One region of the Bacillus silvicola genome, then DNA from elsewhere that is predicted to be linked to it. Evidence: a T-box and tRNA genes for the amino acid it is inferred to sense, from the RefSeq annotation. Region 1 holds a T-box; the other holds one or more tRNA genes.
What was found. A T-box is a leader RNA that pairs with one kind of tRNA and senses whether it is charged. The one in region 1 lies ahead of ileS2 (isoleucine--tRNA ligase), so its partner is inferred to be a tRNA-Ile.
Positions count from the first base shown of each region.

Region 2: it encodes a tRNA-Ile, which carries the amino acid that the T-box ahead of ileS2 (isoleucine--tRNA ligase) is inferred to sense. The anticodon was not compared.

Region 1 covers NZ_JBNGVC010000012.1:829,237-832,691, reverse strand. Annotated here, with positions in the region: gene ACP6L7_RS16010 (YlmH family RNA-binding protein) at 1-633, shown strand, start outside; gene divIVA (septum site-determining protein DivIVA) at 723-1,229, shown strand; T-box leader at 1,281-1,506, shown strand; gene ileS2 (isoleucine--tRNA ligase) at 1,579-3,455, shown strand, end outside.
Region 2 covers NZ_JBNGVC010000012.1:1,787,791-1,791,245, forward strand. Annotated here, with positions in the region: gene ACP6L7_RS21285 (anti-sigma factor) at 1-608, opposite strand, end outside; gene ACP6L7_RS21290 (RNA polymerase sigma factor) at 595-1,089, opposite strand; tRNA gene ACP6L7_RS21295 (tRNA-Glu) at 1,226-1,297, opposite strand; tRNA gene ACP6L7_RS21300 (tRNA-Ser) at 1,303-1,393, opposite strand; tRNA gene ACP6L7_RS21305 (tRNA-Asn) at 1,400-1,474, opposite strand; tRNA gene ACP6L7_RS21310 (tRNA-Ile) at 1,482-1,558, opposite strand; tRNA gene ACP6L7_RS21315 (tRNA-Gly) at 1,569-1,639, opposite strand; tRNA gene ACP6L7_RS21320 (tRNA-Lys) at 1,653-1,728, opposite strand; tRNA gene ACP6L7_RS21325 (tRNA-Thr) at 1,739-1,814, opposite strand; tRNA gene ACP6L7_RS21330 (tRNA-Phe) at 1,829-1,904, opposite strand; tRNA gene ACP6L7_RS21335 (tRNA-Asp) at 1,914-1,989, opposite strand; tRNA gene ACP6L7_RS21340 (tRNA-Met) at 1,993-2,069, opposite strand; tRNA gene ACP6L7_RS21345 (tRNA-Ser) at 2,097-2,189, opposite strand; tRNA gene ACP6L7_RS21350 (tRNA-Ile) at 2,207-2,283, opposite strand; tRNA gene ACP6L7_RS21355 (tRNA-Met) at 2,288-2,364, opposite strand; tRNA gene ACP6L7_RS21360 (tRNA-Ala) at 2,385-2,457, opposite strand; tRNA gene ACP6L7_RS21365 (tRNA-Pro) at 2,473-2,546, opposite strand; tRNA gene ACP6L7_RS21370 (tRNA-Arg) at 2,557-2,630, opposite strand; tRNA gene ACP6L7_RS21375 (tRNA-Leu) at 2,634-2,722, opposite strand; tRNA gene ACP6L7_RS21380 (tRNA-Gly) at 2,739-2,813, opposite strand; tRNA gene ACP6L7_RS21385 (tRNA-Leu) at 2,843-2,923, opposite strand; tRNA gene ACP6L7_RS21390 (tRNA-His) at 2,948-3,023, opposite strand; tRNA gene ACP6L7_RS21395 (tRNA-Thr) at 3,034-3,109, opposite strand; tRNA gene ACP6L7_RS21400 (tRNA-Val) at 3,115-3,190, opposite strand; rRNA gene rrf (5S ribosomal RNA) at 3,195-3,310, opposite strand; rRNA gene ACP6L7_RS21410 (23S ribosomal RNA) at 3,412-3,455, opposite strand, start outside.

The DNA of each region.
Region 1 (3,455 bases):
ATGGTAATAGGGCAAGGAGAGGTTGCTGTACGCTTTGATGGTGCGATGCCTGAATCTGAACGAAAAAGAGCACTAATTTATCCAGACTATCTAGAATTAAATGAAGAAGAATTTCAAGTAGAAGTATTAGAAATTGACTATCCTTCCAAATTTTATACGCTAGAACACAGGCAAATATTAGGTGCATTTATGTCACTTGGTTTAACCAGAGAAAAATGTGGTGATATTTTGCTTCAAGAAAATCGTGCCCAAATTGCAGTTGCAAAAGAAGTTGCATCTTATATTGAAATGAACTTACAATCAATAGGGAAAGTGAAAGTATCTCTCACGCCTGTACAAGCAGAACAAATTTTGTGTGTAGGTGAAAAGTGGGGAGAAAAATCTGGAACAGTTTCATCACTTCGTCTAGATGTTTTGTTAGCTGAAATGCTACATATATCCAGGCAGAAAGTACAGCCTCTTATAAAAGGTGGCTTAGTAAAAGTCAATTGGAAAACAGTAGAACAAACTGCGTATGAATGTTTTCCAGGAGATGTATTCTCGGTTAGAGGATACGGAAGAAGTAAAATATTTTCTGTAGAAGGTAAAACGAAGCGCGACAAATGGAGAATTTTGTATGGTATACTAAAATGATTGGTTTTTTAGAAGGAAATCCTCCTATTTTGTCGAAGAAAAGATATAATTGAAAGAGGAAATTTAGATAACTACTTGGAGGTGGCGTTGTGCCGTTAACACCATTAGATATTCATAACAAAGAATTTGGTCGCGGATTCCGTGGCTATGATGAAGATCAAGTAAATGAGTTTCTTGATCAAATTATCAAAGATTATGAATTAGTCATTCGTGAGAAAAAAACTTTAGAAGAAAAGGTTGCGCAATTAGAAGGAAAGTTAGATCATTTTTCTAATATTGAAGATACGCTAAACAAATCTATCGTTGTTGCACAAGAAGCAGCGGAAGAAGTGAAACGTAATGCGCAAAAAGAAGCGAAATTAATCGTACGTGAAGCGGAAAAGAATGCGGATCGTATCATTAACGAAGCGCTAGTAAAATCAAGAAAAGTGGCATTTGATATTGAAGAATTAAAAAAACAAGCAAAAGTATTCCGTACTCGTTTCCGTATGCTATTAGAAACACAGCTTGAAATGTTAAACAACGATGATTGGGATAAACTAATTGAGTTAGAAGACGAAGTGGACGAGCTGTTGAAAAAAGAAGAAACAGTGTAAGCTTGACGTTTTTCCCATTATTACATATAATTTTAAACAGCATATTTATTAAGAAAAACGAAGATAGGGATAAGTACCTTTTTCATACCTTATATAGCGAACTGAGGATGGTGTAAGCTCAGGATAAGGAGATTATGGGAATATCACCCTGGAGTTCCGCGCTGAACAAATAGAGTAAGCGTAGGCGTTATATTCGCGTTAAGAATATAAAGAGGATTGTATACATGCGTATAGGATCTACTAGGGTGGTACCGCGGGAGACTTTCTCGTCCCTTTTTGGGATGAGAAAGTCTCTTTTTTATTCCGTTTTTTAGGTCTTTTCTTTTATACATGTAAGGAGGAATTGAGCATGGAGTACAAAAATACATTACTAATGCCAAAAACAGAGTTCCCAATGCGTGGGAATTTACCAAAACGTGAGCCTGCAATGCAAGAAAAGTGGGCTGAAATGAATATTTATGAAAAGGTACAAGAACATACAAAAGGTCGTCCTTTATTTGTACTACATGATGGACCTCCATATGCGAATGGTGACATTCATATGGGACATGCATTAAATAAAGTATTAAAAGACTTTATTGTTCGTTATAAATCTATGACTGGTTACTCTGCGCCATATGTTCCAGGTTGGGATACGCACGGTTTACCAATTGAACAAGCTTTAACAAATAAAGGTGTAAAGCGTAAAGAAATGACAGTTGCTGAGTTCCGTAAGTTATGTGCAGAGTATGCATATGAACAAGTAGAACGTCAACGTGAACAATTTAAGCGTCTAGGTGTACGTGCTGATTGGGATAACCCATACATTACTTTAGAGCCAGCTTATGAAGCACAACAAATTAAAGTGTTTGGTGATATGGCGAAAAAAGGTTATATCTATAAAGGGCAAAAACCAGTTTACTGGTCTCCAACGAGTGAATCAGCTTTAGCAGAAGCTGAAATTGAATACCAAGATAAAAAATCAGCATCTATTTACGTAGCATTCCCTGTAAAAGATGGAAAGAACGTATTAGAAGGTGATGAGAAATTTATTATCTGGACAACAACACCTTGGACGTTACCTGCAAACTTAGGTATTTCTGTTCACCCAGAACTTGAATACAGCATCGTAAAAGTAAATGATGAAAAATATATTATTGCTTCTGAACTATTTGAGACAGTTGCAAAAACGTTAGAGTGGGAAAATGCTGAAGTTGTGAAAACGGTAAAAGGTAGCGAACTTGAGTACACAGTCTCAAAACATCCATTCTACGATCGTGATTCATTAGTTATGCTAGGAGATCACGTAACAACAGATGCAGGTACAGGTTGTGTTCATACAGCACCAGGACACGGAGAAGATGACTTTATTGTTGGTAAAAAGTATGGATTAGAAGTACTTTGTCCAGTTGACGATAAAGGTGTATTAACAGAGGAAGCACCTGGATTTGAAGGCTTATTCTATGATAAAGCTAACAAGCCAATTACAGAAAAATTAGAAGAAGTAGGCGCGTTACTAAAACTAACATTCATTACGCATTCATACCCACATGATTGGAGAACGAAAAAACCAATTATTTTCCGTGCGACAGCACAGTGGTTTGCATCTATTGAAGCATTCCGTAAAGAGTTATTAGAAGCTGTTGCGGAAACGAAATGGGTACCAGCGTGGGGAGAAACTCGTCTTCATAATATGGTTCGTGACCGTGGTGACTGGTGTATTTCTCGTCAGCGTGCATGGGGTGTACCAATTCCTGTATTCTATGCTGAGAATGGCGATCCAATTATTACGGATGAAACAATTAACCACGTAGCAGATTTATTCCGTGAACACGGTTCTAACGTATGGTTCGAGCGTGAAGCGAAAGATCTATTACCAGAAGGCTTTACACACCCAGGTAGCCCAAATGGTGAATTCCGTAAAGAAACAGACATCATGGATGTATGGTTCGATTCAGGTTCTTCTCATCAAGCGGTATTAGAAGAGCGCGAAGACTTACAACGTCCAGCTGATTTATATTTAGAAGGATCTGACCAGTATCGTGGTTGGTTTAACTCTTCATTATCAACAGCGGTTGCTGTAACAGGTAAAGCTCCATATAAAGGCGTACTAAGCCACGGTTTCGTATTAGATGGTGAAGGACGTAAAATGAGTAAGTCGATTGGAAATATCGTCGTACCGAAGAAAATTATGGATCAATTAGGCGGAGACATTTTACGCTTATGGGTATCTTCTGTTGACTATCA
Region 2 (3,455 bases), 960 kb from region 1:
GGCAACATCTTTTTTATTTCAGACACTTTATATGGTTTATCAAAAGATATAGCCAATTCAGCTACCTTATTTTCACCATTAACTTTCTCTATATCATTTATATAACTATTATATGAAGCAAATGGTAGATAAAACTGCATTTCTCTTTCCATCGTTTGATTGTTATACAATTCACTTGCCCTATTAATACGCTCATTACCCATTACAACATTATCTGATATTGTTAACGGGTTTACATTCGATAATCGACGAAATGTACTCCAAACTTTATACTCATACACTTCATCCTCCCACTTAACAGGTTTCCCTTCAATAACTTTATACGTTTTATACTCTACTGTACTTTTAAATAAACCGTTAGAAGTAATTGCTACACCTCTTTCCGTATTAGGCCTTGTAATTTGTCTAATCATATTTAAATCACGATCCATCGCTAAGTAAGCTCTATTGTTCAATTGTGAAATTCCTATTATACAACCAATGAATAAAACAATAAAAAGTAAAGTAGAAATTAATATTATTTTAAATAATTGTCTTCTCTTCGCCTTTTTCAACATCATTGAGACTTTACTCGATTCTATATCAAAATCAAATTCATCTCTGCCCATCTTCAAACCTCCTATAAAGCTTTTTAAACTCATTGCGAGCCCTATACAATGAAACACGCACTGTCTCTTCTTTCATCTCTAATACGGTTGCTATTTCCTTATATGAGAGTTCATAGTCATACTTTAATAAAAGAATATGTTTATATGCTGGATTCATCTTTCCAAGTATGCTTTGTATTTCTACTTGAAGCTCTTTTCTTAAAATCGGTTCATCTAATCCTTTTGATCCAATTAATTGAACAGATTCAATCGGGATCTCTTCAATACGCTTTTGCCTTCTTGCTAAATCACGGTGCCTATTAATCGCAACTTGAAATAACCATGTTTTTATATAAGTAATTTTTATGTTCGGTATAGATAATAATGCTTTATGTATCGTATCTTGAACGATATCCTCTGCTTCTGCTGGTGTTACTCCAATTTTAAGCAAATACCTATAAATACTTTTTGATGTTTCTATAATGACCTTTTCATACTCCATCGCTCTCTCCTTTCTATTAGTTAGACGATTCAAATAGAAAAAAGTATACAAAAAATCTATAAAAAAAAGCGGACTATCCAAAGTCCACTTTTACACAACAAAAAAGAGATAGCAGATTATGCTATCTCTTTTAGTATGACCCGTACGGGATTCGAACCCGTGTTACCGCCGTGAAAGGGCGGTGTCTTAACCACTTGACCAACGGGCCAGTTCTGGCAGAGAAGAAGGGATTCGAACCCTCGCACCGCGTTCGCGATCTACTCCCTTAGCAGGGGAGCCCCTTGAGCCACTTGGGTACTTCTCTATAATATGGCTCCGCAGGTAGGACTCGAACCTACGACCGATCGGTTAACAGCCGATAGCTCTACCACTGAGCTACTGCGGAATAATTATGGTGGGCCTAAATGGACTCGAACCATCGACCTCACGCTTATCAGGCGTGCGCTCTAACCAGCTGAGCTATAGGCCCATAATTGAAAAGCGGGTGAAGAGAATCGAACTCTCGACCAGAGCTTGGAAGGCTCTTGTTTTACCACTAAACTACACCCGCATTAAATTGAAAATGGTGAGCCATGAAGGATTCGAACCTTCGACCCTCTGATTAAAAGTCAGATGCTCTACCAACTGAGCTAATGGCTCATTTTGAAAGTGGTGCCGGCTAGAGGACTTGAACCCCCAACCTACTGATTACAAGTCAGTTGCTCTACCAATTGAGCTAAGCCGGCTTGCGACTTCAAAATGGTGGCTCGGGACGGAATCGAACCGCCGACACGAGGATTTTCAGTCCTCTGCTCTACCGACTGAGCTACCGAGCCTTAATAAAATGGCGGTCCCGACCGGGGTCGAACCGGCGATCTCCTGCGTGACAGGCAGGCATGTTAACCACTACACCACGGGACCATTTGGTTGCGGGGACAGGATTTGAACCTGCGACCTTCGGGTTATGAGCCCGACGAGCTACCGTGCTGCTCCACCCCGCGATAATATAATATTTAATTTAGAAAAAATGGAGGAGGTAGAGGGATTCGAACCCCCGCGCGACTCTCGCCGCCTGTCGGTTTTCAAGACCGATCCCTTCAGCCGAACTTGGGTATACCTCCGAGATATAAACTTCTAATGGTGGACCTTGTAGGACTCGAACCTACGACCGGACGGTTATGAGCCGTCTGCTCTAACCAGCTGAGCTAAAGGTCCTTTATGGTAGCGGCGGAGGGGATCGAACCCCCGACCTCACGGGTATGAACCGTACGCTCTAGCCAGCTGAGCTACACCGCCATAAATAATATTCAAATAAGTGGAGCCTAGCGGGATCGAACCGCTGACCTCCTGCGTGCAAGGCAGGCGCTCTCCCAGCTGAGCTAAGGCCCCATGTTTTTTGGAATATCGGGAAGACAGGATTTGAACCTGCGACCCCCTGGTCCCAAACCAGGTGCTCTACCAAGCTGAGCCACTTCCCGTTAATAAAAGCGCGCCCGAGAGGAGTCGAACCCCTAACCTCTTGATCCGTAGTCAAACGCTCTATCCAATTGAGCTACGGGCGCATATGGTGCCGAGGGCGGGGGTCGAACCCGCACGGTGGTCACCCACCGCAGGATTTTAAGTCCTGTGCGTCTGCCTGTTCCGCCACCCCGGCATGTCATATTGAAAATTGGAGCGGAAGACGGGATTCGAACCCGCGACCCCAACCTTGGCAAGGTTGTATTCTACCACTGAACTACTTCCGCAAGACATGTATGAGTTATTTTATTAAAAGTGCGGGTGAAGGGAGTCGAACCCCCACGCCAAAGGCGCTAGATCCTAAGTCTAGTGCGTCTGCCAATTCCGCCACACCCGCATGTTATAATTTTTTAAGAAAAAATGGGGCGACTGATGGGAATCGAACCCACGAATGCCGGAGCCACAATCCGGTGCGTTAACCACTTCGCCACAACCGCCATGATTTTCTGGTGCCGACTAGAGGACTTGAACCCCCAACCTACTGATTACAAGTCAGTTGCTCTACCAATTGAGCTAAGTCGGCAAAAATGGTGGAGGATGACGGGATCGAACCGCCGACCCCCTGCTTGTAAGGCAGGTGCTCTCCCAGCTGAGCTAATCCTCCATTCGCCTGGCAATGTCCTACTCTCACAGGGACAAGGTCCCAACTACCATCGGCGCTAGAGAGCTTAACTTCCGTGTTCGGTATGGGAACGGGTGTGACCTCTCTGCCATCATTACCAGACTGTATTCATTTAAGACAAGAATTATTGTAACTCATTCACTTTTAAAAGTCAACAAGTTTTTTATATTCTTTCAAAACTAGATAACATTGCTTCATATTATATGGTTAAGTCCTCGATCTATTAGTATTCGTCAGCTCCACATGT